Regions from separate parts of the Cellulosimicrobium funkei genome, predicted to be linked through region 2. Evidence: riboswitches for the same ligand, from Rfam matches in the RefSeq annotation. Region 2 holds a riboswitch; each other region holds the start of a gene.
What was found. A riboswitch is a leader RNA that binds a small molecule or an ion and turns the genes downstream of it on or off. The one in region 2 is predicted to bind thiamine pyrophosphate.

Region 1: it holds a riboswitch for thiamine pyrophosphate, as region 2 does, so the genes downstream of both, thiO (glycine oxidase ThiO) here and thiD (bifunctional hydroxymethylpyrimidine kinase/phosphomethylpyrimidine kinase) in region 2, are expected to answer to the same signal.
Region 3: it holds a riboswitch for thiamine pyrophosphate, as region 2 does, so the genes downstream of both, BXA05_RS17245 (TenA family protein) here and thiD (bifunctional hydroxymethylpyrimidine kinase/phosphomethylpyrimidine kinase) in region 2, are expected to answer to the same signal.
Region 4: it holds a riboswitch for thiamine pyrophosphate, as region 2 does, so the genes downstream of both, BXA05_RS07010 (thiamine ABC transporter substrate-binding protein) here and thiD (bifunctional hydroxymethylpyrimidine kinase/phosphomethylpyrimidine kinase) in region 2, are expected to answer to the same signal.

The regions. Positions count from the first base shown of each region.
Region 1 covers NZ_FTMI01000004.1:153,699-160,654, reverse strand. The annotation lists gene BXA05_RS11810 (hypothetical protein) at 1-32, shown strand, start outside; gene BXA05_RS20760 (hypothetical protein) at 180-986, opposite strand; gene BXA05_RS11800 (glycosyltransferase family 4 protein) at 1,194-2,354, shown strand; gene guaA (glutamine-hydrolyzing GMP synthase) at 2,359-3,972, opposite strand; gene thiE (thiamine phosphate synthase) at 4,015-4,728, opposite strand; TPP riboswitch at 4,773-4,875, shown strand; gene thiO (glycine oxidase ThiO) at 4,865-6,139, shown strand; gene thiS (sulfur carrier protein ThiS) at 6,145-6,378, shown strand; gene BXA05_RS11775 (thiazole synthase) at 6,388-6,956, shown strand, end outside.
Region 2 covers NZ_FTMI01000008.1:218,469-225,424, forward strand. The annotation lists gene pheT (phenylalanine--tRNA ligase subunit beta) at 1-390, shown strand, start outside; gene BXA05_RS18265 (SDR family NAD(P)-dependent oxidoreductase) at 387-1,271, shown strand; gene BXA05_RS18270 (hypothetical protein) at 1,344-1,568, opposite strand; TPP riboswitch at 1,646-1,740, shown strand; gene thiD (bifunctional hydroxymethylpyrimidine kinase/phosphomethylpyrimidine kinase) at 1,845-2,705, shown strand; gene BXA05_RS18280 (DUF4862 family protein) at 2,797-3,807, opposite strand; gene BXA05_RS18285 (hypothetical protein) at 3,844-4,125, opposite strand; gene BXA05_RS18290 (quinone oxidoreductase family protein) at 4,122-5,171, opposite strand; gene BXA05_RS18295 (FadR/GntR family transcriptional regulator) at 5,198-5,890, opposite strand; gene BXA05_RS18300 (2-isopropylmalate synthase) at 6,071-6,956, shown strand, end outside.
Region 3 covers NZ_FTMI01000007.1:231,183-238,138, forward strand. The annotation lists gene BXA05_RS17220 (hypothetical protein) at 1-696, shown strand, start outside; gene BXA05_RS17225 (NAD(P)/FAD-dependent oxidoreductase) at 888-2,378, shown strand; tRNA gene BXA05_RS17230 (tRNA-Leu) at 2,531-2,607, shown strand; gene BXA05_RS17235 (VOC family protein) at 2,650-3,045, opposite strand; gene BXA05_RS17240 (VOC family protein) at 3,130-4,056, opposite strand; TPP riboswitch at 4,143-4,271, shown strand; gene BXA05_RS17245 (TenA family protein) at 4,262-5,014, shown strand; gene BXA05_RS20735 (helix-turn-helix domain-containing protein) at 5,127-5,609, shown strand; gene BXA05_RS17255 (DUF6882 domain-containing protein) at 5,678-6,655, shown strand; gene BXA05_RS17260 (ClpP family protease) at 6,699-6,956, opposite strand, start outside.
Region 4 covers NZ_FTMI01000002.1:620,116-627,071, forward strand. The annotation lists gene BXA05_RS06995 (ABC transporter permease) at 1-1,704, opposite strand, end outside; gene BXA05_RS07000 (ABC transporter ATP-binding protein) at 1,701-2,552, opposite strand; gene BXA05_RS19680 (hypothetical protein) at 2,877-3,287, opposite strand; TPP riboswitch at 3,432-3,536, shown strand; gene BXA05_RS07010 (thiamine ABC transporter substrate-binding protein) at 3,619-4,710, shown strand; gene BXA05_RS07015 (ABC transporter permease) at 4,799-6,514, shown strand; gene BXA05_RS07020 (ABC transporter ATP-binding protein) at 6,514-6,956, shown strand, end outside.

The sequences.
Region 1 (6,956 bases), on a different contig from region 2:
TCGTCTCCGGGGCACGACGCCGCCGGGGCTGAGCCGCACCGGGACCTCCGGGTACGCCGAGGGCCGTGGCACGTCGTGCCACGGCCCTCGGTGTGCCCGAGCGGCGCCGCCCCGCACGCTCTCCCCGGTGCGACCCGGTGGGAGCGGGTCCTCGGCGCCCGGACGGGCTGCCGGGACGGTCAGGGGGTCGGCTCATCGCCCCGCCGCGTCGGGCCGTCGGCCCGGTGCTCGGGCGTGGTCGGCCCGGTCGTCGTCGTGGGGGTGTCGGGCGACGCCGCGGGCGAGGAGCCCGGAGCGCTCGGCGTGCCCGTCCCGGCGGCACCGGTCGGCTCGACGGGCGTCGCGGTCGTGCCGGGAGCGGCCGCGCGGGCCTCGGCGCCGGGTGTCGAGAGCGCGGACGGGCGGCCCGGGGAGGTCGGCTCGGGACGCACGGGAGGCGCCGTCGGCGACGGCTCGACGTGCCCCGGCGTGGCGTGCGCGGGCGCGGCGTGCCGACCGGCGTCCGACAGGTCGCCCGACGACGAGTAGCCGCCCGGGGTCTCGACGGCGACGCTCGGCCCGCCCGCGAGCCGGCGCAGCGCGATGCCGACGAGGATGAACAGGATGCCCAGCCCGATGACGAGCGCGCACACCCCGAACGCGACGACGGACGTGAACAGCGACGCGCGCAGGAACGAGGCGGTCATGACGGTCTGGCGCGTCGGGTCGTCCTGGTCGAGCTCGGCGTAGGTCTTGCCGTCGCTCGCCTCGAGCGCGTGCTTGTTGATGACCTCGGCCTGCGCGTACGCGGTGAGCGGCCCGTTGACGTGGCGCCCCGCGAGGAACGACGCGTCGTCGGAGACGGTGATCTCCTCGGCGGACAGCTGGTTCGACACGACGATCCATGTGCCGATGCCCGCGAGGAGAAGGACGATGCCCGCGATGATCGACACGAGGCCGATGCCCCGTGCCCCCTTCGTCGGTGTGACGGTGACGGTGCTCGACATGGCGCGTTCTCCCCTTCGTCAGGACCCACCTGCAGCCGCCCGCGCGAGACGGCCCGCGGGTGCGGGCCGGTCACGGGACGGTCGAACCACCCATACGGGGCCCACGGTAGCGACGGGAGACGCCCACCGCGCGGCGAACGCGCACCTCAGGGCGGGCGCGGCGACGACCGCGCGGTCCGCCGGGGCCGGGATGGGAGGATGCGGTCCGTGCGCATCACCCACCTGACCGACTGCTACCTGCCGCTGCTCGGCGGCATCGAGACCCAGGTCGCGCGGCTCGCGCAGCAGCAGGCGGCCGCCGGTCACGACGTCGCGGTCGTCTGCACGACGCCCGCGCGCCCCGGCGCGCACGGCGTGTCGACCGAGCGGGACGGCGACGTCACGGTGCACCGGCTCGCCGCGCGCGTCCCGGGCGGGTACCCCGTGCACCCGCGCGCGCCGCACCACGTGGCGCGGGTCCTGCGGACCGACCGGCCCGACGTCGTGCACCTGCACATGGGCGTGCTGACGCCCTCCACCCAGGCGTCGCTGCGGACGGTCGTGCGCGCGGGGCTGCCCGCGGTCCTCACCGTGCACAGCGTCTGGGGCGGCGCGGAGCGCGCGTTCGCCGGGCTCGACCGCGTGGTCCGCTGGTCCCGCTGGCCCGTGCTGTGGTCGGCCGTGAGCGAGCTGACCGCCGCTCCCCTGCGTCGGATCGTCGGCGACCACGGCGAGGTCGTGGTGCTGCACAACGGCCTCGACCTCGACGCGTGGCGCGTCCCGCGCACCGAGCGCGCCGACCGCATGGAGGGCTCGGCCGTCCACGTCGTGGCCGCGACGCGGTTCGCGCCCCGCAAGCGCGTGCTGCCGTTCCTCGAGGTCGTGCGCGACGCCGTCGCGCGCCTCCCCGAGGGGGCGCTGCACGTGACGCTCGCCGGGGACGGCCCCGAGCTGGCCGACGCGCGGCGCCTCGTCGCCGAGCACGGGCTGGGGTCGGTCGTGTCGCTCCCGGGGCGGCTCGACGCGACGGGCCTCCAGCGGCTCTACGCGCGCGCCGACGTGTTCGCCGCCCCCGCCGTCGAGGAGGCGTTCGGCATCGCCGCGCTCGAGGGCCAGGCCGCGGGGCTGGCCGTGCTCACGCGCTCGCAGTCGGGCGTGGCGGAGCGCCTCACCGACGGCGTCGACGCGCTCGTGGCCGACGACGACGCCGGCCTCGCCGACGCGCTCGTGCGCCTCGCGACCGAGGACGGCCTGCTCGACCGGATCGTCGCCCACAACCGGGACGTGCCGTCGTCGGCGGGCTGGCCGCGCGTGCTCGCCGACGTGGAGCGGGCATACGAACGGGCCGCGACGATCGCCGTGGATCGTCGGGCCCGCCCGTCCCGCTAGGGGGTCACTCCCACTCGATGGTGCCCGGGGGCTTGCTCGTCACGTCGAGCACGACGCGGTTGACCTCGGAGACCTCGTTGGTGATGCGCGTCGAGATGACGGACAGCACGTCGTAGGGCAGGCGCGTCCAGTCGGCCGTCATCGCGTCCTCGGACGAGACGGGGCGCAGCACGATCGGGTGGCCGTAGGTGCGGCCGTCGCCCTGGACGCCGACCGAGCGGACGTCGGCGAGCAGCACGACCGGGCACTGCCAGATCTCCTGGTCGAGGCCGGCCTTCGTGAGCTCCTCGCGCGCGATCGCGTCGGCGGCGCGCAGCGTCTCGAGGCGGTCCGCCGTGACCTCGCCGACGATGCGGATGCCCAGCCCGGGGCCCGGGAACGGCTGCCGCGCGACGATCTCCTCGGGCACGCCGAGCTCGCGGCCGACCGCGCGGACCTCGTCCTTGAACAGCGTGCGCAGCGGCTCGACGAGCGAGAACTGCAGGTCGTCGGGCAGGCCGCCGACGTTGTGGTGGCTCTTGATGTTCGCCGCGCCCTCGCCGCCGCCGGACTCGACGACGTCCGGGTAGAGCGTGCCCTGCACGAGGAACTTCACCTCGGCGCCGTGCTCGCCCGCGTCCTCGACGATCTGGCGCGCCGCGTCCTCGAACACGCGGATGAACTCGCGACCGATGATCTTGCGCTTGGTCTCCGGGTCGCTGTGCCCGGCGAGCGCGGTGAGGAACCGCTCCTTCTCGTCGCGGATCACGAGGTTGACGCCCGTCGCCGCGACGAAGTCGCGCTCGATCTGCTCGACCTCGCCCGCGCGCATCAGCCCGTGGTCGACGTGCACGCACGTGAGCTGGTCACCCACCGCGCGCTGCACGAGCGCCGCGGCGACGGCGGAGTCCACGCCGCCCGAGAGGGCGCAGATGACGCGCGCGTCGCCGACCTGGGCGCGGATCGCCGCGACCTGGTCCGCGATGACGTTGCCGGGCGTCCAGTCCGGGGCGAGACCCGCGCCGTCGTACAGGAAGTGCTCCAGCACGGTCTGGCCGTGCGCGGAGTGCTTGACCTCCGGGTGCCACTGCACGCCGTAGAGGCGACGCTCGCGGTCCTCGAACGCGGCGACCGGCGAGCCCGACGACGTCGCGAGGACCTCGAAGCCCTCGGGCGCGCGGTGCACGGCGTCGCCGTGGCTCATCCACGTGGTCTGGTTCTGCGGCGTGCCGTCGAGCAGCACGCCCGCGGCGCACACCTCGACCTCGGTGCCGCCGTACTCGCGCAGGCCCGTCTGGGCGACCTCGCCGCCGAGGGCCTTCGCCATGGCCTGGAAGCCGTAGCAGATGCCCATGACGGGCACGCCGGCCTCGAACAGCGCCGGGTCGACGAACGGGGCACCCGTGGCGTACACGGACGAGGGACCGCCCGAGAGGATGATCGCGGCCGGGTCCTTGGCGAGCATCTGCTCGACCGTGAAGGTGTGCGGCACGATCTCGGAGTAGACCTTGGCCTCGCGCACGCGGCGCGCGATGAGCTGCGCGTACTGGGCGCCGAAGTCGACGACGAGCACGGGCCGCGGGGTCGAGGCCACCTCGGCGGTGGTGGGGGTGTCGGGAGCGGTGGCGGGTGACGTCACCCGTCCAGGATAGTCGCCGTGCGGCGGGGCTCGTCCCGCGTCTCAGGCGTCGGTGCGCACCTCGGCGCGCGCCGCGACGCGCTCGCGCAGGGCGCGGGCGGCCGCCTCCGGGTCGCTCGCCGCCGTGATCGCGCGCACCACCACGATCCGGGTCGCGCCCGCGTCGAGGACCGCGTCGAGCCGGTCCGCGTCGATCCCGCCGATCGCGAACCACGGCGTCGCGGGCCGGGTCGCCGCGACGTCGCGCAGCAGGTCCAGGCCGACGGCGGCCCGCCCCGGCTTCGTCGGGGTCGCCCACAGCGGGCCTACGCAGAAGTAGTCCACCGCCGGGTCGGCCTCCGCCGCGGCCGCCTGCGCGGCCGAGTGCGTGGACCGGCCGAGCACGGGCCCCGCGCCGAGCAGCGCCCGCACGGCCGGGACCGGCAGGTCGCCCTGGCCCATGTGCACGACCGGCGCGCCCGTGACCGACGCCACGTCCGCCCGGTCGTTCACGGCCCACAGCGCGCCGTGCTCCGTCGCGACGCGCGCGACGAGCTCCTGGAGCTCGAGCTCCCGCGCGACGTCGAGCGTCTTGTCGCGGAGCTGCACGACGTCCACCCCGCCCGCGAGCGCCGCCCGCAGGAAGTCCTCGAGGTCGCCGCGCTCCTCGCGCGCGTCCGTGCAGAGGTAGAGCCGCGCGTCGGCGAGCCGGGCGCGTGCGGCGTCCGCCGCCGACGGGGCGGGAGTGGCCGGGGTGGTGGAGGTCTCGGAGCTCACCCGCGGGAGCCTAACCTCGGCGGGCCCACGGCAGGAGGTACTGTGGCCGACAGCACGGGAGCCCCGCACGGGGCTGAGAGGGCGTCGCCGCCGACCGTCGAACCTGATCTGGGTCATGCCAGCGAAGGGAGCGCACATGAGCCTGTCCGTCCACCCGTCCGCGGGTGGCTCCGTCGTGCCCGACGGCGCGCGTGACGTCGTCGTCGTGGGGGGCGGGATCGTGGGTCTCGCCGTCGCGTGGCGCGCGGCGCGCGCGGGCCTGACCGTCACGGTGCTCGACCCGGCGCCGGGCGCGGGCGCGACGCATGCCGCCGCGGGGATGCTGGCGCCGGTGACCGAGGCCGACTTCGGGGAGGAGGCCGCCCTGCGGCTCCACCTCGCGGCCGCCGCGGCGTGGCCGGCGTTCGCCGCGGACCTGCGCGCGGCGACGGGGGCGGACGTCGGGCTGCGGACCGCCGGGACGCTCACCCTCGCCTACGACGCGGACGACCTCGCGCTGCTCCGCCGCGTCCTCGCGCTGCACGCCGCGCGCGGTCTCGCGTCGCACGAGCTCACCGTCGCCGACGCGCGCCGCCGCGAGCCGTACCTGGGCCCGCGCGTCGCCGGGGCGGCGTGGGCCCCCGCGGACCACGCGGTCGACCCGCGCGCGACGCACGCCGCGCTGCTCGCGGCGGTCGGCGGGCGCGACGCCGCGGGTGCGGGCTCGGCCACCGGGGCGCGCGTCGTCCGCGCGTCCGCGACCCGGCTCGCGCTCGATGCCGGGCGCGTGGTCGGCGTGCACGACGACGCCGGCCGGCTCCACCGCGCGGGTGCGGTCGTCGTCGCGGCGGGCTGGCAGTCGGGCGCCCTCCTCGCGGACGTGCCGGGCGTCGTCGTGCCCACGCGCCCGGTGAAGGGTCAGACGCTGCGGCTCGACGCCGGCCCGGACCTCGCGCTGGAGCACGTCGTGCGCGGGCTCGTGCAGGGCCGGCCGGTGTACGTCGTGCCGCGCGACGCCGAGCCGGCGGGGCCGCGCGCGGGTCACCGGGAGGTCGTCGTCGGGGCCACCACCGAGGAGAACCCGGACGACCGCCGCGCCACCGCCGGCGGGGTCTTCGCGCTCCTGCGGGACGCGCGCGCCCTCCTGCCGGGGATCGACGAGGCCGCGCTGGTCGAGGTGACGCCGCGGGGGCGTCCCGCGACCCCGGACAACCTCCCGCTCGTCGGGCCGACGGACGTCCCGGGGCTGCACCTCGCGACGGGCCACGGCCGCAACGGCATCCTGCTCGCCCCGCTCACGGCCGACGCCGTCGTCGCCGGGCTCGGCGGGCTCTCCGGCCTGGGCGGGACCGAGCCCAGGGACGACGTCGCGACCGCCCTCGCCACCGCCCGGACCGACCGCTTCGCCCGCACCGCCACGACACCGAGGTGAGACCCGTGACCGCACCCGCACCCACCGCGCTCGTCAACGGCGAGCCGTACCCGCTCGACGGCGACGTCGACCTGGAGCGGCTCGTCGCCGCGCTCGTCCCCGCCTACGTCGCCGACGGCACGCCGCAGGGCGTCGCGGTGGCCGTCGGGGACGCCGTCGTGCCGCGCGGCGCCTGGGCGACGACCGTCGTCGCGCCCGGGGACCGCATCGAGATCGTCACCGCCGTCCAGGGCGGCTGAGGAGGAGCCATGACCACGACCGACGTCTCCCCCGCCACCGCGAGCGGCCCGGCCGTCGCCGACGACCCGCTCGTCGTCGCCGGCACGCCCGTCGGGTCGCGCCTCGTCATGGGCACCGGCGGGGCCGCGAACCTGCTCACGCTCGAGGACGCGCTCGTCGCGTCGGGCACCGCCCTGACGACCGTCGCGATGCGACGCGTCGCCGTCCGCGCCGGCGGGGACGCGAGCCCCGACGCGGGGATCTGGGCGCTGCTCGCCCGCCTCGGCATCCGCGCGCTGCCCAACACCGCCGGGTGCTTCTCCGTGCGGGAGGCCGTGCTCACCGCGCACCTCGCGCGCGAGGCGTGCGGCACCGAGTGGGTCAAGCTCGAGGTGATCGCCGACGACGTGACCCTCCTGCCCGACCCGGTCGGCCTCGTCGAGGCGGCCGACCAGCTCGTGCGCGACGGGTTCGTCGTGCTGCCCTACACGAACGACGACCCGATCCTCGCGCGCCGGCTGGAGGACGTCGGCTGCGCCGCCGTCATGCCCCTCGGGGCACCCATCGGCACGGGGCTCGGCATCCTCAACCCGCGCAA
Region 2 (6,956 bases):
CTCGAGAACGTCGGCCTGCCCGCCCGCTCCGTGGCGTTCGAGCTCGACCTGTCGGCGCTCGTCGCGGGTGCGTCCGACGAGCCCGTCCAGGCGACCCCGGTCTCCGGGTTCCCGGCGGCGAAGGAGGACCTCGCGTTCGTCGTCGCCGCCGACGTGCCGGCCGAGGCGCTGCGCGCCGCGGTCGTCGAGGGCGCCGGCGAGCTCGCGGAGGAGGTCGTGCTGTTCGACGTCTTCACGGGCGAGCAGGTGGGCGCCGGGCGCAAGTCGCTCGCGTTCTCGCTGCGGCTGCGCGCCGCGGACCGCACCCTCACCGCCGACGACGTCGCGCGGGTCCGGGAGGGCGCCGTGGCCGCCGCGCGCGAGCGCGTCGGGGCGGAGCTGCGCGCATGAGCGACGCACCGGGGGAGGGCACGACGCCGGACGTGGTGCCCGCGCGCACCGCGCTCGTCACCGGGGCGTCGCGCGGCATCGGCCGCGCGGTCGCCGTCGGGCTCGCCGCGGCCGGTCTCGACGTCGCGCTCCTCGCGCGCGACGCGGGCCGGCTCGCCGGGGTGGCCGACGAGATCGCCGCGCTCGACGGCGCGGGCCGGGCCGTCGTCGTCACGGCGGACGTGACCGACGCGGCGGCGGTGGCCGCGGCCGTCCGCGAGGCCGAGGCCGCGCTCGGGAGCGTGGACCTGCTCGTCAACAACGCGGGCCGGGTCGACGCCGAGGTGCCGCTCTGGGAGGCGGACCCCGACGAGTGGTGGGCCGTCCTGGAGACCAACGTGCGCGGGCCGTTCCTGCTCGCGCGCGCGGTCGTGCCCGGGATGCTCGCGCGCGGCGGCGGCCGCGTCGTCGACCTCAACAGCGGCGCGGGCTCGCACGACATGGAGGGCGCGAGCGCGTACAACGCGAGCAAGACGGCGCTGCTGCGCCTCGGGGCGAACCTCCACCGCTCGGGCCACGCGCTCGGGCTGCGGACCTTCGAGGTGTCGCCGGGCGTCGTGCAGACCGACATGACGGCGTCCATGGTCATGCACGAGGGTCGCACGGAGTGGACGCCCGTCGAGCGCACGGTCGAGATGGTCGTCGCGATCGCCCGCGGCGAGCTCGACGCGTTCTCGGGGGCGTTCGTGCGCGTGACGCACGACTCGCCCGGGTCGCTCCGCGCGGCCGCCCAGGAGGCCGCCCGCGCGGGCGTCGCGCTGCCCGGGCCGGACGGCCGTCGGCTGCGCGTCACGCGCTGGGGCGCCGACGACCCGATGCCGGGAGAGCTCCCCGCCCGCTGAGCGCACGCACCCCGCACGGCCGACGCCGCCCGACCCCCCGGTCGGGCGGCGTCCGTGCGTCCGGGCACCGGGTCACAGCGGGACGCACGTGTCCCGGTCGACCCACACGTGCCACAGGCCCCGCTCGGGGTGCTCGTACTCGAACGCCACGAGCCCGCCTGCGTCGTGCGTGACGACGCCCGTGAGCACGACCCGCCGGCCGTCGCGGTCGAACGTCGTGCAGAGGGCGGGCACCTGGACCGGGACGGGCTCGTCCGGCAGGAAGGGGCGGGTCGCGGGGGCGACGTGCTGCGTCATACCCGGAAAGACGCGCGCACGCGCGTCGTCTCACGCGTCGGGGCGGGTGAAAAGCGCACGGGTCGCCGCGTAGCATGGCCCGCGACACGGGGTGCCCCGCACCGGGGCTGAGATGAGACCCGTCGAACCTGATCTGGCTCGTACCAGCGAAGGGATGTCCGCGCGATGACGCTCGCCCTGCCTCGGCACACCTCCGACCCGGTCCCCGCCCCCGCGGACCGTGATCACCGACCCGACCCGGGCCGTGGGCCCGACCCGGCACCGTCCCGCCCCCGCGTGCTCTCCGTCGCGGGGACCGACCCGACCGGCGGGGCCGGGATCCAGGCCGACCTCAAGGCGTTCTGCGCGCACGGCGCCTACGGCATGGCCGTCACCACGGCGCTCGTCGCGCAGAACACCCACGGCGTGCGGTCGGTGCACGTCCCCGGGCCGGCGTTCCTGCGCGCGCAGCTCGACGCCGTGTCCGACGACGTCGAGGTCGACGCCGTGAAGATCGGCATGGTCGCGGACGAGGCGAACGCCCGCACCGTCGGGGAGTGGCTCGACGACCTCGCCGCGGCGCGCGCCGCCGCGGGCGGTCCGCGGCCCTGGGTCGTCCTGGACCCGGTGATGGTCGCCACGTCCGGCCACCGCCTGCTCGACGCGGGCGCCGAGCAGGCCGTGCGCGACCTCGCCGCGCGCGCCGACGTCGTCACGCCGAACCTGCCCGAGCTCGCCGTCCTCGGCGGGCAGGAGCCCGCGACGACGTGGGACGACGCCCTGCGCCAGGCGACGGCGTACGCGACCGCGAGCGACGCCGTCGTGCTGCTCAAGGGCGGTCACCTCACCGGACGCACGTCGCCGGACGCGCTCGTCGTCCCCGCGCCCGGGCCGACGACGGGCCGCGCGCCGGGGGCGGCCACCGTCACGACGTTCGACGCCGAGCGCGTCGACACGCCTCACACCCACGGCACGGGGTGCTCGCTCTCGGCGGCGCTCGCAGCGCTGCGGCCGCAGCGCGCGAGCTGGGAGGAGGCCGCGCGCGAGGCGAAGGAGTGGCTCACGGGCGCGCTGCGTGCCGGCGCCGCGCTGCGGGTGGGGACGGGCCGGGGGCCCGTGGACCACCTGCACCGCTCGGCGCCCGTGCGGCCGGGCTGAGCCCAGGCCGACCGGGCCGACCGGGCCGACCGGGCCGACCGGGCGAGCCCGGGCTGCCGTGACGTGCCTGCGCCCGGCCCGCGGGACGCGCTCAGGCCGTGGGGCGGCTCGGTGCGTGGGCGGCCCTGCGGTCGGCTCCGCGGTCGGTGTCGAGATCGGCAAGCGCGTCGCGGAGCACGGCGAGCGTCGCGCGCGCGACGGCGAGGCGCTGCGCGGGCGGGGCGTCCGCGGGCCGCGTGGTCACCTTGGCGCCGACGAGCGGGACGGGCCCGGCCGCGGCGAGGAACTCGCGCACCTCGGCCGGGCCGAGCATCGACTCGTCCGGGCCGGGGAGCGCGGGGTCCGGACCGTGAGGCGGCACGTGCGCGTCCTCCCACGGCGCGCCCCACCGGCCGGCCCGGCCCGCGGCACCGGAGAGCATCGCGCTCGCGAGGAGGCCCGCGCCCGCGGCCGCCCGCGCGTGCTCGACGGGCGTCGCGGCGCTGCGCCCCTCGATGGCGGACCGGCCCCAGTTGAGCCCGACGTGCAGGGGGTGGCCGGTGTCCCGGGCCGCGCGCGCGACGGCGGCGATCTCGTCGTCGAGCGCGAGGAAGCCCTTCTCCGCGACGCCCCACGGGCGTGGCGCGTCGCAGTGCTCCACCACGAGCGGCAGCCCGGCGGGCGCGACGGCGGCCAGCTCGGTGAGGCTGCGCGCGAGCGCCGCGCCGGAGCCGCGGCCCGGACCGGGCGCGGACTGGAGCTCGACCGCGACGACGCGTCGTCGACCCTCCGCCTCGGCGAGCCGGGTCACGGCCGCGAGGACGCGTGCGACGCCGTCGACCGCCTCGCGCCGACCCTCCTCGTCGTCGGACGCGAGGCCGTAGGAGCGGTCGGCCCCGGCGCGGCGGGCCGTCGCGGCGACCGTCGTCGGCAGCAGCGCCCAGTGCGCCGGCAGCGCGGCCGCGGTCGTCGCGAGCGCGCCCGGGTCGTCCGGGTCGACGGGGTGCTCGAGGCCGCCGAGGCCGTCCTCGTCGAGGGCGGCGTACCAGCCGCCCGGGTCGGGGACGCCCGCGAGGGCGTAGGCACCGAGCAGGGTCAGGGGGCGGTCGTGCAGGTCGGTCATCGGTCCTCGTCGGTCGTGGTGGGGGTGCCTCACGCGTCAGGCGCGGGCGACGTCCTGGTCGGCGGTGGCGTACTCGCACGCGTAGCCCGGCGGGACCCAGCGCCACCGTGCCTCGACGTCCTGCACCGCGACGCCCGCGGGCCGGTCGGCGACGCACGCGTCCGCCTGCTGGCGCACCGCCACGGTCACGTAGTAGACGACGAACACCGCGGTGAGCAGCACGGCGAGCACGGTCACGGTGCGGCGCAGCGCGGGGGAGGGGCCGCCGTCGGAGCCGTCCTCCTCGCCGGGACGCGGCGGCACCCAGTCCCAGCTCACGCGGTGCCGGTCGTCGTGCCGGTCGTCGTGCCGGTCGTGGTGGCGGGAGCGTCGTCCGCCCCGGCGGGCCGGAGCAGCACCTTGCCGGTGGTCGCCCGTCCCTCGAGCGCGCGGTGGGCGTCGGCGGCGTCGGCGAGCGGGAACGTCGCGCCGACGCGCACGTGCAGCGTGCCGCCCGCGACGGCGCCGAGCACCTCGGTCGCGCGCTCGACGAGCTCGGCGCGCGTCGCCGTGTGGTCGGCGAGCTTGGGCCGCGTGAGGAACAGCGAGCCGCCCGCGTTGAGGCGCTGCGGGTCGAACGGGGGGACCTGCCCCGACGAGCCGCCGTAGAGGACGAGCGTGCCGCGGCGGCGCAGCGACGCGAGCGACGCGTCGAACGTGTCCTTGCCGACCGAGTCGTACACCGCCGCGACGCCCTCGCCGCCCGTGAGCCCCCGCACGACCTCGGGCAGCTCGGCGGTGAGGTCGGCGAACGCCGTGTACTGGATCGCGTGCTCGGCGCCCGCGCCGCGGGACAGCTCCGCCTTCTCGGGGGTCGAGACCGTGGAGATCACGTGCGCGCCCCGCGCCACGAGCATCTGCGTCAGGAGCAGCCCGACGCCGCCCGCGCCCGCGTGCACGAGCACGCGGTCGCCCGGACGCACGGGGTACGACGACGTGCACAGGTAGTGCGCCGTGAGCCCCTGGAGCGCGACGGCGGTCGCGTCCTCGAGCGAGACGGCGTCCGGCACGTGCAGCGCCTGCCCGGCGTCCACCACGACGAGGTCGGCGTACGACCCCGGCGCCTCGGTCCACACGACGCGGTCGCCGACGGCGAACCCCTCGACCCCCTCGCCCACCTCGGCGACGACCCCGGCCCCCTCGCTCCCGACGACGTGCGGGTACTCCATCGCGTACACGCCGGAGCGCTTGTACGTGTCGATGAAGTTCACGCCCGCCACCGCGGAGCGGACGAGAAGCTGCCCCGGGCCCGGCGACGGGTCGGGCAGCTCGGTGTACTCGAGGACCTCGGGACCGCCCGCCGCGCGGGCCACGATCGCGTGCATGGCCTCAGCCTAGGGTCGCGCGGCGGTCACGGTCGCCCTCGGTCGGCGACCTTCGCGTGCACGGCCGCGAGGTGCTCGCGCGCCGCCGCCGCGGCGCGGCCGGTGTCCCGGTCGCGGACGGCGTCCAGGATCGCCTCGTGCGCGTCCTGGTCGTCCCGGTGCGTCGTGCCCGTCCGGTCGAGGTCGACCATGGCGACCATCGCGCGACGCAGGCGCGGGACGAAGGTCGCGAAGAGCTCGGCGAGCACCGCGTTGTGCGCGGCGTCGACGACCGCCCGGTGGAACGCGAGGTCCGCGTCAACGTACTCGGCGGGCGACGCCGTCGCCGTGACCTGCCCGCGGCGGGCGAGCGCCGTCGTCATGGTGCGCAGGTCCGCGGGCGTGCGGCGCGCGGCGGCGAGCCCCGCGGCCTCCGCCTCCAGCGCGGCGCGCACCTCGAGCACGTCGACGATCTCGCCGCGGCGCAGCACCTCGTCCCAGTCGTCGGTGGTGTCCGTCGAGACGACGTACACGCCCGAGCCCTGCCTGCTGTCAAGGACGCCGCGGCCCGCGAGCTGGCGGATCGCCTCGCGGACGGTCGAGCGGCCCACACCGAGCTCGGCGGCGAGCGCCTGCTCCCCGGGCAGCCGGTGGTCGAGGGGCCAGGCACCGGATCGCACGCGTTCGAGCAGGAGCTCGGCGGCCTGGTCGGCCAGGGGGCGTCGCTGCAGCGCGGTCATGGAGACCTCTCAGGTTGTCTGAGGACTTGATCGGCGCTAGCGTACCCCGCATGTCCTGGACGGCGCTCCTCCTTCGGCGCCACGGCGGGGTCTGACCGGACCGGCCCCCCGCCGTGGGGGTCCGTCGTGCGCCGGTCGTCCCGCGCCCCGCCACCCCGGGGCTCCAGCCGAAGGACCGCCATGACCGTCTCCACCACGCCCGCCCGCACGGACCGCCCCGCCGCCAGGACCACGCCGCCGTGGAACCGGCAGCGCCCGTCGCCCATGCCGTCGTCCCGCTACGCCGACGTCCACGCCCGTGTCGACGTGCCCGACCTGCCCGACCGCCGCTGGCCGAACCGCCGGCTCACCCAGGCGCCGCTGTGGGTCCCCGTCGACCTGCGCGACGGCAACCAGGCGCTCGCGGAACCGATGGACCCGGCGCGCAAGCGCCGCTTCTTCGAGCTGCTCGTCGCGATGGGGTACACCGAGATCGAGGTGGGCTACCCGTCGGCGTCGCAGACCGACTTCGACTTCGTGCGCCTGCTCGCCGAGACCGACCTCGCGCCCGAGCACCTGACCGTCGTCGTGTTCACCGCCGCGCGCGCCGACCTCATCGCGCGCACGGTCGAGTCCGTGCGCGGGCTGCGCAACCCGGTCGTCGTCCACGTGTACGCCGCGACGGCGCCCGACTGGCGGGACGTCGTGCTCGGCCGCGACCGCGAGGAGCTCGCCCGGCTGATCACCGACGCCGGGACCGAGGTGCTGCGCCACGCCGGCGACGACCCGCGCGTCCGGTTCGAGTTCTCGCCCGAGGTGTTCAACCTCACCGAGCCCGACTACGTGCTCGACGTGTGCGACCGCATGACGACGCTCTGGGACGCGACGCCCGAGCGGCCCGTCGTCCTCAACCTCCCCGCCACGGTCGAGGTCGCGACGCCCAACGTCTACGCCGACCAGATCGAGTACATGGACCGGAACCTCGCGCGCCGCGACGGCGTGATCCTCTCGGTCCACCCGCACAACGACCGGGGCACCGGCGTCGCGTGCGCCGAGCTCGCGGTCCTCGCGGGCGCGCAGCGCGTCG
Region 3 (6,956 bases), on a different contig from region 2:
CCGCTGTCGGTCGCCGCGGCCGTCGCGGCCGTGCCCGCCGTCCTCGTCGCCGCCTCGGCGAGCGCGTCGAGCCCGTACGCGTGGGACCGCGGCTACGAGCAGGGCCGCAGCGACGCGAGCAGCGGCCTCGTGAGCAGCGTGTCGTTCGGGAGCGGGGACTCCCCGGGCACGGCGGGCGTGTGGGTCGACGGCGCGCAGGTGTCCAACCTCTTCGTGTACGACGCGGCGGGCGAGCCGCTCCGCGACGTCCAGGTCTTCGACGACCGCGGCCGCCAGGTCCGCACGGTCACCGAGGAGGGTGCCTCCGGGGCGTGGGCGGTGCCCGACGTCGAGGGCGCGTGGTACTTCCAGCCCGCCGTCTCGACGGACGGGCGCGAGCGGTGGAACGTCTACCCGCTGCGCGCGGTCGCCGAGGAGGACGTCGAGTACCCCGAGGGCGACGGCCGCCCCGTCCCGGCGACGGGGACGCGCACGCGCGACATGCCGTGGCCGTTCCTCCAGGCACCGACCGCGGTGCCGTCGAGCGTGGGGACGGGGGAGACGTCGTCGGGCACGGGCGGGACCAGCGGCGCGCCGGCCGACGAGCCGGCCGAGGGCGACCCGGCGCCGTCGCAGGAGGCCCCCGCGACGCCGCCGACGGGCGGGGTGCCGCCCGCACCGACCGGCCCGACGCCCGTCGTCGGCGCGATCGGCTGACCGGCAGGCCCGGGGTGGTGCGCCGACCGCGGACGGCGGCGCACCACCCCGGCCCCGGGCCCTGCGGAATGTCGCCTGTGCCCGCGTGTGCCCGCCTCTGTGCCCGTCCGTCCGCGGGGCGTGGGGCGCGTCACGCCCGTCAGGCGGACGCTCCGGCTCGCCTGTGCCGCAACCGGTAATACTCTGGAACCATGCCTCAGAATGACCTGACCTCGGTCAGCCGTGCCCAGACCGCTTCGCCGCGGCCCCGCAAGGTGCCCCGCGTCGTCGTCCTCGGCGGCGGCTCCGTGGGTCTGTACGCCGCCCGCCGGCTGCGCAAGAAGCTCGGTCGCCGCGAGGCGGCGATCGTCGTCGTCGACCCGCGCCCGTACATGACGTACGCGCCGTTCCTCCCCGAGGCGGCCGCGGGCTCGATCGACGGCCGCGACGTCGTCGCGCCGCACCGCCGTGCGCTCAAGGGCGTCGACGTGCTCCAGGGCAAGGTCGTCTCGATCGACCACACGGACCGCCGCGTGACGATCCACCCGGAGGAGGGCGACGACTACTCGGTCACGTACGACCACCTGATCGTCGGCCTCGGCTCGGTGTCGCGCACGCTGCCCATCCCGGGCCTGGCGGAGAACGCGATCGGCTTCAAGAACGTGGAGGAGGCCATCGCGGTCCGCAACCACGTGCTCAACCGGATGGACGTCGCGTCGTCCACGTGGGACGAGAAGCTGCGTCGCCGCATGCTCACGTTCACGTTCGTCGGCGGCGGGTTCGCGGGCATCGAGGCGCTGGCCGAGATCGAGGACATGGCCCGCTACGCGACGCGCAACTACGCGACGATCGAGGAGAAGGACCTCCGCTTCGTCATGATCGAGGGCGCGGGCCGCATCCTGCCCGAGCTCAGCGAGCCCATGGCGCAGTACGCGCTCGACGAGCTGAAGAAGCGCGGCATCGAGTTCCACCTCAGCACGTTCCTGTCGTCGTGCGTGGACGGCCACGTCGTCACCTCGACCGGGGTCGAGTTCGACTCCGACACGATCGTGTGGACCGCGGGCGTCAAGGCGAACCCGGTCCTCAAGGAGTCGTCCGACCTCCCGGTCGACAAGCTGGGCCGCATCACCGTGCTGCCGACGCTCCAGGTCGCGGACGCCGACGGCAACGTCGTGCCGAACGCGTGGGCCGCGGGCGACTGCGCCGCCGTCCCGGACGTGCTGAACCCGGGCAAGTTCTGCCCGCCGAACGCGCAGCACGCCATCCGTGAGGCCACGCGCCTCGCCGACAACCTCGCGCTCGAGCTGCACAGCGAGCCGCCGGTCGAGTACCGCCACAAGAGCGTCGGTACGGTCGCGTCGCTCGGCCTGTACAAGGGCGTCGCGGAGCTGTTCGGCGTGTTCAAGCTCCGCGGGACGCTCGCGTGGCTCATGCACCGCAGCTACCACGTCATGGCGATGCCGACGGGGAACCGCAAGATCCGCATCTTCATCGGCTGGATCGGCCAGTTCCTCATGGGCCGCGAGCTCGTGTCGCTCGGCTCGCTGCACGACCCGCGCGCGGAGTTCCGCGCCGCGTCCGTCCCGCCCAAGAAGGACGGCGACCCGATCAAGCAGACCGCGCAGGGCTCGGCGGCCGCGGCGGAGTCCGGTGCGGGCACCGTCGACGCCGACGACCGGACGCCGGCGGCGAAGGCCTCCTGAGGCCGCGGCCGGGCCCCCGGCCCGGCCGTCGTGCCCGACGACGAGGGGCGAGCCGCGCGTGCGGCTCGCCCCTCGTCGCGTCCGGGTCCGAGCGGGCGGCCGTCGTGGCGACGGGCCCGGGGAGCCCCGCGCGCGCGGTAGATTCGGCCCGCGCCCCCATGGCCCAACTGGCAGAGGCGGCCGGCTTAAACCCGGCGTGTTCCGGGTTCGAGTCCCGGTGGGGGCACCATGCCGACGGGCGGTCGGCTCCGAGGCGCCAGGGCTCCCCGGGCTAGGACAGCCCCGTCGGCCCCTCCGGCTCGGCCGGGGGAGCGGCCTCCTGGCCGAGGATCACGACGGTGCCGTCCGGGTCCTGCACGCGCGCGACGCGCTCGCCCCACGGCTGGTCCGCGGGCGGCTCCAGGACGGGCACGCCCGCGGCCGCGAGGTGCTCGACGGCGCGGTCGCAGTCGTCGACGTACACCCACAGCACGACGCGGGTGTCCGCCGGAGGCGGGTCGCCCTGCCCGAGCCCGAGCGGCGACCCGCCCACGCGCACGCTCACGTAGACGGGTGGGCCGTCGTCGGGGAACGCGTACTCGACCGTCCCGCGCAGCAGGTCGCGGTAGAAGCCGAGGGACCGGTCGAGGTCGGCCACGGTGAGGACGGGGAAGAGGCTGCGGAACACGGTCGCTCCTCGGTGCGCTCGGCGGGTCCTCCCATCGTGCGCCTCGTGCCCCGGGCGCGCGCCCCGTGCCCGGGGCGCCGCGCCTCAGCGCGCGAGCAGCTCCTCGGTCGTGGTGCCGGGGACGGACAGCGTCACGCGCGTGCCCCACGGGTCGTGCACGACGACGGAGCGGCCGTCGTCCGCGTGCTCCAGCCCGCGGGCACGGAGGCGGGCGACGAGCGCGTCGAGGTCCTCGCGGCCCGGCACCGTGACGGCGACGTCGCCGAGCCCGAGGCTCGCAGCGCGGGGCCCGGCGCCCGCGCTGTTCCACACGTTCATCGCGACGTGGTGGTGGTAACCGCCCGCGGACGCGAAGAGCGCCCCGCTGTACCCGGTGAGCGTCGCCTCGAAGCCGACGGCGTCGACGTAGAAGGCGTGGGCGGTCGCGACGTCGCCCACCTGGAGGTGCACGTGGCCGACGCGGCCCGCGAGCGAGGGGCCGGCGTCGAACGTCTCCTGGTCGAGGTGCGTGCGCAGGTAGGCGTTCGGGTCGAGGAACGTCGTCGTCATGAGGATCTGGCCGTGCTCGCGCACCCAGGTCTCGCGGGGGCGGTCGGTGTAGAGCTCGACGCCGTTGCCCTCGGGGTCGGTGAAGTAGAACGCCTCGCTGACGAGGTGGTCGCTCGACCCGACGAACGTGCCGCGGCGGTCCTGCGCGGCGCGGTAGACGGTCGCGGCGAGGCTCGGGCCGTCGTCGAACAGGAAGGCCGTGTGGAACAGGCCGGCCTGGCGCGGGTCGACGGGCGGGAGCCCGGGCGTGTGCACGAGGCGCAGCATGGGTGTGCGGCCGCGGCCCAGCACACGGTGCACCTCCGCGCCGCGCGACCGCTCCTCGAGCGGGGCGAGGGCGAACGCGCCTGTGTAGTACGAGGTCATGAGCTCGAGGTCGCCCACGCGCAGCGTGACGGCGTCCATGCTCGTGGACGGGGACAGGAGGCGGTCGGTCGGCGCGCCCGGCGTGCTCGTGGTCATGTCTGCTCCAACTTGTTGTCGCTACAACTATATTCCCACACCGTGGCGAGGGCTCCCGCACCGGCGCCGTCCTTGCTAGGGTCGGCGCGAACCACGCGGGGCGTCCCGCCCGGGCCACGGCCCGGGCCGAGGGACTGAGACGAGCGGTACGGCCGCCCGGACCCGTCGAACCTGATCTCGCTAGCACGAGCGGAGGAACGTGGGCATGACGACGCCTGCTGCCATCACCCTGAACCCTGTCCTCGCGGACGACCCGACCGCGCTCGTCCGGCAGGAGGAGACCGGCTTCACCGCCGACCTCGCCCGCCGGTACGCGGACCTCTTCGAGACGTTCTACGACCACCCCTTCCTGGCCGGGCTGCGCGACGGCTCCGTCGAGCCCGCCGCGGTCCGCCACTACGTGGGCCAGGACCACCAGTACCTCACGGCCTACCTGCGCTGCTACGGCCTCGGCATGGCCCTCGCGCCCGACCGGTCGTGGGCGGCCTACTTCCACGACAAGGCCGGCTTCCTCCTCGACGACGAGTCGCACGCGCACCACGCGATGTGCGACTTCCTCGGCGTGACGTACGAGGAGGCGCAGACGCACCGCCTCGCGCCGAGCGCGCAGGCCTACGTGGACCACATGACGGCGGCCGGCCGCGACTCGCTCGGCGTGCTGCTCGCCGCGCTGCTCCCGTGCCCGTGGACCTACATCTGGTCCGCGCGGCGCTTCTGGCTCGGCGAGCGCGAGACGACGCCCGGCGCCCTCGGCGACGACCACCCGCTCGCGGGCTGGTGGCAGTTCTACGCGGCCGAGCGCACCGAGGACGTCCTCACGGACCTGCGCGCACGCCTCGACGCGCTCGCCGCGGACGCGGGCGAGGCGGAGCGCGCGCGCATGGAGCGCGCGTTCGAGCTGAGCTGCCGCCACGAGATCCGCTTCTGGCAGATGGCCTGGTCGCTCGAGCGCTGGTGACCCGTCCGGCCGGGCGCGCGGCCGGCTCGCGTCGTGCGCCCGGCCTTACGCCAGCAGCAGATACCCACCCGGGTGCCTCGGCACCCGGGTGGGCCGCGGGTAGCGTGAACGCATGGACGCGACGAGCGCGGTGCCGGGCACGCTGCCGGACGTGGTGCCGGACGGGGCGACGCCGAGCCCCCGCTCCCGGGCGGGCGGACGGGCGGAGCCCCTCCTGCGCCACGTCATCGGGGGGATCCTGCGGCGGGCGCGGCTCGCGCAGGGGCGCACGCTCGTCGACGTCGCGGCCGCCGCGCGCGTCTTCACCGCCTACCTGTCCGAGGTGGAGCGCGGGCGCAAGGAGGCGTCGTCCGAGGTCCTCGCCGCCGTGTGCGGCGCCCTCGGCCTGCGCCTCGTCGATCTCGTCGCCCGCACGGGCGAGGAGCTGCGGCCGCTCGCGCCCGTCCGCGTGCTGTCCTCCGCGCGAGAGCGCGGTGCCCTCTCCGCGCCACGGCACGTCGCCCCGGCGGGCGAGCCCGTGCGGGACCTCCCCGTCGCCGAGACGCTCCGACGTCCGACCGCGCGCGCCGGCGACGTCCTGCTCCTCGCGGCCTGAGCGACGGTCCCCGTCGCACCGCGTGTCGTGCGGGGGCCGGGCGCGGTGCGCGCCGCTACCGTCGGTCCATGACGGAGCCGCAGACCGCGCACGGCACGGCAGCCCAGGACGTCCCGGCCCTCCAGGACCTCGTCGACGACGCCGCGTTCCTCTCCCACGAGCACCAGCTCCACCTGACGGACCTCCACGGCGACGACGCCTGGGCCGCCGACCTGACCACCGGGGTCTTCACCTTCACCGCGCCCGACGGCGGGACCGCGACGTGCCGCCTTCAGTTCCTCGGCACGGCCGCGCCCGGGCCGGGCACGTGGATGTGGGCGTGGCAGAACGTCAACGGCTTCCCCGACGCCGTGCTCGCCGCCGCCGAGAGCACGCGCCGGACCGGGCTGCGCGAGGCCGCCGAGCCGGAGCTCCCGCTGGCCGACGACCTCGCTCACCGGCTCGCGCTCGCGGCCAAGGCCGTGACCGGCTCGTCCGCCCACTACAGCGCCCCCGTCGGCGGCGGCACGCGGGCATGGTTCCTTCTGGACGACGCCGACCTCGCCCTGCCCGCCCCGAGCGTGCCGCGCGTCGTGCGGACGCTGAGCGAGGGGCTGCTGTCCGTCACGGTCGTCGACCACCGGCGCGCCGTCGCGTCCTACGCGAGCGCGCGCGGCCTGCCGGCCGTCGCGGACGGGACCGGCGCCGTCGTGCTGGACGTGCCCGACGGCACCGTGACCGTGCGGTTCGACGAGCGCGGGCGGATCGCCGGCATCTCCGCGTCGTCCCGACGGACCGCCGCGCCCGAGGCCGCCGCGCCCCCGGCCGCAGAGCCCGAGGCCGCAGCGGCGGAGCCCGAGGCCGCGGCATCGGAGCCCACGGCGTCGGAGCCGCCCACGGCAGACCCTGCCGCCTCGGAGCCGACGGCGCCCGCGCTCACCGTCTCGGAGCCACCGGCGGACGAGCCGGCCGCGCCCGCGGCGCCGGAATCGGCCGTGCCCGAGCCGTCGCCCGCGGAGACGACCCCCGAGCCGCGCCGCCGGTCGTGGTTCCGACGACGCGGCTGACGACGCGGCTGACGTGGCACGGGGTCGCCCCCGCGGTCGGGCGTCACGCCGCCGCGGCGAGCTTGCGCGACGTGACGACGGCGTCCGCGACGCCGTACTCCACGGCCTGGCGCGCGGTGAGCACGAGGTCGCGGTCGGTGTCGGCGCGCAGGCGCTCGACGGTCTGGCCCGTGTGCCGCGCCAGCACCTCCTCCGTCTCGGACCGGATCCGGAGGATCTCCTCCGCCTGGATCGACAGGTCCGAGATCGTGCCCTCCCCGCCGCCCGACGGCTGGTGCAGCAGGACGCGCGAGTGCTCCAG
Region 4 (6,956 bases), on a different contig from region 2:
GTCGACGACGACCTGCCCGTACGTCGTGACGTCGACCGCCGCGACGCCGGGCACGGCGCGGACGTCGTCCGGGACCCCGTCGGGGAGGTACGGCATCGCCGAGCGGACGACGAGGTCGGCCGCGGTCTCCTGGTCGACGATGTCCTGCACGGAGACGCGGGTGGACAGCGCGAGGACGGACGTCGTCGAGACGAGCGCCATCCCGACGACGAGCGCGCCCGCCGTGGCCGCGGTCCGCCGCGGCTGGCGCGTGACGTTGCCGCGCGCGAGACCGCCGAGCGGGCGGACCAGCGCGACGAACGGCGCGGCGAGGACGGTCAGCACCGGGCCGACCGCGAGCGGGGCGAGGAGGAGCACCCCCGCGACGACGCCGGCCGCGCCGAGGCCGAGGAGGGGCGCGCCCCCGCTGCCGACCACGGCCGCCGCGACGACGAGCCCTACGCCCGCGAGCAGCGCGACGGTCCCGGCGACGGCACGGGCCCGCCCGGCTCCGGTGGGCCGGACGACGTCGGCGCGCATCGCCTCCACCGGGCGCACGAGCGCGGCGTGCCGCGCGGGCAGGGCGGCGGCGAGCACCGACACGACGACGCCGACCACGAGCGGGACGGCGACCCCCGTGGCCGTGACGGGCAGCGAGCCGGAGAGCTCCATGCCGACGGCGCCGAGCCCGCTGCGGGCGAGCTCCGCGAGGCCGAACCCGGCCCCGACGCCGAGCAGCGCGCCCACGGCCCCGACGACCGCCGCCTGCCCCACCACCGAACCGAACACCTGCCCGGGCGACGCGCCCACCGCGCGCAGGAGCGCGAGCTCGCGCGTGCGGCGTCGGACGTGCATCGAGAACGTGGTGGTGATGATGAACGTGCCGACGAACAGCGCGAGCGCGGCGAACACCAGCAGGAACGTCGAGACGAACCCGAGCTGGTCGGTGATCGCCTCGCTCGTCTCGGCGCGCAGCTCCGCCCCCGTCAGCGCCTCGGCGCCCGCGGGGAGCGCGGTCGCGACGGCGTCCCGCAGCGCCTCGGGTGAGACGCCGTCGGCCGCGTACAGCGCGACCGACGGGACGAGGCCGTCGGGCGCGTACGTCGCGGCGGCGGTCCCGGCGTCGAGCAGGACGATCGTCGCGCCCGCCATCGGCGCGGACAGCGAGACCTCGCCGACCACGCGCACGGGCCGCACGGCGTCGCCCAGCACGACGTCGGTCGTGTCGCCCACCGCGAGGCCCGACGCCGCGAGCGTCGCCGACTCGAGCGCGACCTCGCCGCCGTCGCGGGGTGCGCGGCCGTCGACCACCTGGGGGCCGGGGTCGCGGGGGTCGTAGGCGACGCCGATGCTCGGCGCCTGGCTGCCGAGGACCGCGGTCCCGTCCGCGCCCACGAGCACCGCGGGACCGCTCATCTCGGGGAGCGCGAGCGCGACGTCGTCGCGCGCGCCGAGGTCGTGCGCCAGGTCCGCCGGGACGAGGCTGCGCGCCCCGCCGACCTGGGCCGACGCCGACATCAGCGCGTCCCCGGCCGACGACGCGCCGCGCACGTACGCGTCCGCCTGGACCGACGAGGCGACGATGCCGTCGAACGTGGTCGCGAGCATCGCACGCAGCGCGAACGTGCCGGTCACGAACGCGACGCCGATCGTCACGGCGAGCACCGAGAGGACGAGCTGCGCGCCGTGGGCGCGCACGCCGCGCAGCGCGATCCGGCCCATCATCGGGCGGCCGCCGTCGTCGGTGCCGGGGTGGCGTGCGCCGGGGACGGCCCGGCGGGCGTGAGGGAGCCCAGCGTGTCGAGGACCGCCTGCGGCGTGGGGTCGTGGAGCTCGGTCACGAGGCGGCCGTCCGCGAGGAAGAGCACCCGGTGGGCGTACGACGCGGCGGTCGGGTCGTGCGTGACCATCGCGACGGACTGGCCGAGGTCGTCCACGGACGCGCGCAGGAAGCCCAGGACCTCCGCGGCGGCGCGCGAGTCGAGGTTCCCCGTCGGCTCGTCCGCGAGCACGATCGCGGGTCGCGACACCAGCGCCCTCGCGCACGCGACCCGCTGCTGCTGCCCGCCCGAGAGCTCGGCGGGCCGGTGCCCCAGCCGGGGGCGCAGGCCCACGGCGTCGACCACGCGGTCGAACCACTCCCGGTCGACGGGCCGCCGGGCGATCGCGAGCGGCAGCACGATGTTCTCCTCCGCCGTGAGCGTCGGCACGAGGTTGAACGACTGGAAGACGAACCCCAGGCGCGTGCGCCGCAGGCGCGTCAGGCGCCGCTCGCTCATCGCGGAGACCGTCTCGCCGTCGACGACGACGGTCCCCGCCGTGGGGGAGTCGAGCCCCGCGAGGCAGTGCATGAGTGTCGACTTGCCCGAGCCGGACGGGCCCATGATCGCGGTCAGCCGGCCCTTCTCGACGTCCACGTCCACGCCGTCGAGCGCACGCACCGCGGCCTCGCCGCGACCGTAGGTCCTCACCAGTCCTCGGGCCGTGGCGATCGCGCCCGCCGTCGTGCCACGCTCCGTGCTGCCCGCCCTCTTGCCTCCGGTGGCGACTGCAGCGATCGGTGAGCTGCTCATGGTCCTTCCCCTCTTGCGTCGTGGTGACCGCGCCAGGGCAGCCCGGTCACCACCGACCCTCGCGCGGGCACCGGCGCGCGGGCATCGGGGAACCGCCCGGACCTCCCCCTGGTCCCGTGGGAGGCACTCTCAGGGATCTCTCAGGGTGGCGCTCAGGAAAGGCGGTAGAGGGATGAGCGCCGCCGGAGTGACGGGGTGGACTAGCGGAGCCCGTGCTCGTGACGATCCCGAGGAACGCGGGCTCGCCGTGCCTCGCGACGTCGACGTTCGACGCGCACCGCAGCAGCGACGCGGCGGCTGCGTTCGACAACGCGAGATTCTCGATCAGTCGCCGATGAACCAGAGATAGCGATGGACGCGACGGGCGTCCCGGCAGAGGTCGGCTACGGCCTCGAGCGACGCGCGCTCCGCGACGCCGAGCGGGCCCGAGAGGAGCCGGTCGACCTCGACGAGGAGCTGGTGCATCTGACGAGCGTTGAAGATGGTGTTGGCGTACGGGTCGACTCCGCTCAGGAGCGGATACTCGGCAGGATCTCGAGAAGCATCTGCGGGAAGGTACGTCTGCTCGGCACGCCGGATGTCCTCGCCGCGCTCCCTGCGCAGGACCAGTGATATGGGCATGTCGTGGCCTCCCCGGAACATCGTGACGAGCCCGCCGTCGTACCTGTCTCGAACGATGGTGCAGACGTTCGTCGAGTAACCGGCAGGGTTCCTGGCTGTGCGCCCTCTGACCACGGTCGAGGTGAGCAGCTCGAAGACGTACTCGATGTCCCGTGCTTCGCGAGCCTACAGCCGATGCTGGGGTGGTCCTTCTGCACCGACGGTAAGCACGGCGCGCTCCCTCCGAGAACCACTCGGAGCCGGTCGGTGTAGGCTCGCGGTGAACGACAGGGGAGCTCCTGGAGGAGCTGAGAGTGCGGACCACCGCAGACCCTCGAACCTGATCCGGTTAGCACCGGTGGAGGAAGTCGGGAATCTCGATCACCTGCTCGCGCGGTCCGTCGCGCCCACCCGGCGCGCGGCCCGTCGGGCCGGTGGACCCCTCCTGAACGTCCAGGGAGGACACATGCAGCACACGACCACCGTCGCCCGCCGCGGCCGGGCCCTCGCGACCGGCGTGGGCGCGACGCTCGCGCTCCTCGCCCTCGCGGCCTGCTCGGGGGGCGACGGCGCCGGGGGCGACGACGCGTCGTCGGGCAGCGGGGGCACGGTCACGCTGGTAACCCACGACTCCTTCGCGGTGAGCGACGACGTGCTCGCCGCGTTCGAGGAGGAGAGCGGGCTGACCGTCGAGCAGGTCGCGCCCGGCGACGGCGGCGCGCTGGTCAACCAGCTGATCCTCACGAAGGACTCGCCCCTCGGCGACGTCGTGTTCGGGATCGACAACACCTTCGCGTCGCGCGCGATCGACGAGGGCGTCCTCGAGCCGTACACGCCCGCGGACGTCTCGGAGTCCGCGGCGTCGTACGCGGTCGGCGACGGCGGCGAGCTCACCGCCGTCGACCTCGGTGACGTGTGCGTCAACGTGGACCACGCGTGGTTCGCCGACGCGGGGATCCCCGAGCCCGTGACGCTGGAGGACCTGGCGAAGCCCGAGTACCGGGACCTCCTCGTCGTGACCAACCCCGCGACGTCGTCGCCGGGCCTCGCGTTCCTCCTCGCGACCGTCGGGGCGTTCGGCGAGGACGGCTGGGAGGACTACTGGGCGGACCTGCGCGCCAACGGCGTGAAGGTCGTCGACGGCTGGTCCGACGCGTACTACGTCGACTTCTCCGGCTCGGAGGGCGCCGGCCCGCGCCCGCTCGTGCTGTCGTACTCGACGTCGCCCGCGTTCACGCTCACCGAGGACGGCTCCGCGTCGACCACGGGTGCGCTGCTCGACACGTGCTTCCGCCAGGTCGAGTACGCGGGCGTGCTCGCGAACGCGAAGAACCCCGAGGGCGCGCAGCAGCTCCTCGACTTCCTCGTGAGCGAGACGTTCCAGGCCGACGTCGCCGACCAGATGTACATGTACCCGGCCGACGACTCCGTCGCGCTGCCCGACGGCTGGGCCGAGTTCGCGCCGCTCGCCGACGAGCCCTTCGAGGTCGCGCCCGCCGACGTCGCGGCGCACCGCGACGAGTGGATCAAGGCATGGACGGCGACGGTCGTCGACTGACCCCCGGTCCCCCGGCGACCACGGCTCTACCTCGCGGGGTAGAGCCGTGGTCGCGCAGGGGAGAACCGTGGTTTCCCGAGGTAGAGCCGTGGTGAGGGGTCGGGCGGTCCGGCGGGGCGGCGTCGGGCGCGGGGCGCTGTGGGGTCTGGCGGCGGCGGTGCCGCTCGCGTTCCTCGGGGTGTTCTTCGCGTGGCCGGTCGTCACGCTCGTGGCGCGCGGGTTCGTCGGGGACGACGGCGGCCTCGACCTCTCGGGGTTCGCGGAGGTCTTCTCCGAGCCCCGCACGTGGCGGATCGTCGGCCTCACGCTCTGGCAGGCCGTGCTCGGCACGGCGCTGTCGCTGCTGCTCGGTGTGCCCGGCGCGTACGTGCTGTACCGGTGCCGGTTCCCCGGTCGGCGGGTCGTGCGCGCGCTCGTCACGGTGCCGTTCGTGCTGCCGACCGTCGTCGTCGGCGTCGCGTTCCGGTCGCTGCTCGTGCAGGGCGGCCCGCTCGGGTTCCTGCGGCTCGACGAGACGTTCGCCGCGATCGTCGTCGCGCTCGTGTTCTTCAACTACTCCGTGGTGGTGCGCACGGTCGGCGGGCTCTGGGAGCACCTCGACCCACGCGCCGAGCAGGCGGCGCGCGCCCTCGGCGCGACGCCGTGGCGCGCGTTCCGCACCGTGACGCTCCCGGCGCTCACGCCCGCGATCGCGAGCGCCGCGTCGATCGTCTTCCTGTTCTGCGCGACGGCGTTCGGCGTCGTGCTCGTGCTCGGCGGCATCCGCTACGGGACGATCGAGACGGAGATCTGGATCCAGACCACGCAGTTCCTCGACCTGCGCACCGCGGCGGTGCTGTCGGTCGTGCAGCTCGTGGTCGTCGCGGCGGCGCTCACGGTGGCGAACCGCACGCGGGCCCGGCGCGAGCGCGCCCTCAACCTGTCGTCGTCGGCGTCGTCCGCGCACCCGCTGCGGCTGTGGCGCGGCGGCCGCCCGACGGGCGACCTCGCGCCCGCGGCGCTCACCGCGGCCGTGGTCGTCGTGCTCGTCGGGCTGCCGCTCGGCACGCTCGTCGTGCGCTCGTTCCGCGTCCCGGGCGGCGGCTGGGGCCTCGACAACTACGCGAACCTCGGCACCACGGGCGGGCGCAACGCGCTGTCCGTCACCGTGTGGGAGGCGGCGGGCAACTCGCTGCGCACCGCCGCGCTCGCGACCGTGCTCGCCGTCGTGGTCGGGGGCCTCGTGGCGCTCGTCGTGTCCCGGCGCCCGCGCTCGCGCGGCGGGCGGCGCGCGATCTCGGTGCTCGACTCGGTGTTCATGCTCCCTCTCGGGGTCTCCGCGGTGACGGTCGGCTTCGGCTTCCTGATCACGCTCGACCGGCCGCTCGGCCTCGACGTCGACCTGCGCACGTCGGGGCTCCTCGTGCCGATCGCGCAGGCGGTCGTCGCGACGCCGCTCGTCGTGCGCACGGTCCTGCCGACGCTGCGCGCCATCGACCCGCGCCTGCGCGAGGCCGCCGCGACCCTCGGCGCCGCGCCCGGGCGCGTGTTCCGCACGGTCGACGGCCCGATCGCCGCGCGCTCGCTCGGCCTCGCCGTCGGGTTCGCGTTCGCCGTCTCGCTCGGGGAGTTCGGCGCGACGTCGTTCCTCGCCCGCCCGGACAGCGCGACCCTGCCGGTCGTGATCTTCCGGCTCATCGGGCGCCCGGGCGCCGAGAACTACGGCATGGCGCTCGCGGCGAGCGTCGTGCTCGCGCTGCTCAACGCGACCGTGATGCTGCTCGCCGAGCGGTTGCGCGGCGACCGACCCGGAGGAGAGTTCTGATGGTGCAGACCGACCCCGCCCCCGCGCGCGCGGGCGCGCCGGAGCCGTCGCGCCCCGGCCCCGGCACCGGGGAGGCCGCCGGGCTCGCGGTGCGCGACGTCGTCGTGCGGTACGGCGGGCGCGGCGACGGGGGAGCGCGCACGGCCCCCGGCACGACGGCGGTCGCGGGCGTCACGCTCGACGTCGCGCCTGGCGAGGTGCTCGCCCTGCTCGGGCCGAGCGGCTGCGGCAAGTCGAGCCTGCTGCGCGCCGTCGCGGGGCTCGAGCCGGTCGCCGCGGGCTCCGTGGCGTGGGACGGCCGCGACCTCACGGGCGTCCCCGTGCACCGCCGCGGGTTCGGGCTCATGTTCCAGGAGGGCCAGCTCTTCCCGCACCGCGACGTCGCGGGCAACGTCGCCTACGGGATCGCGGGGCTGCCGCGCGCCGAGCGCGACGCGCGCGT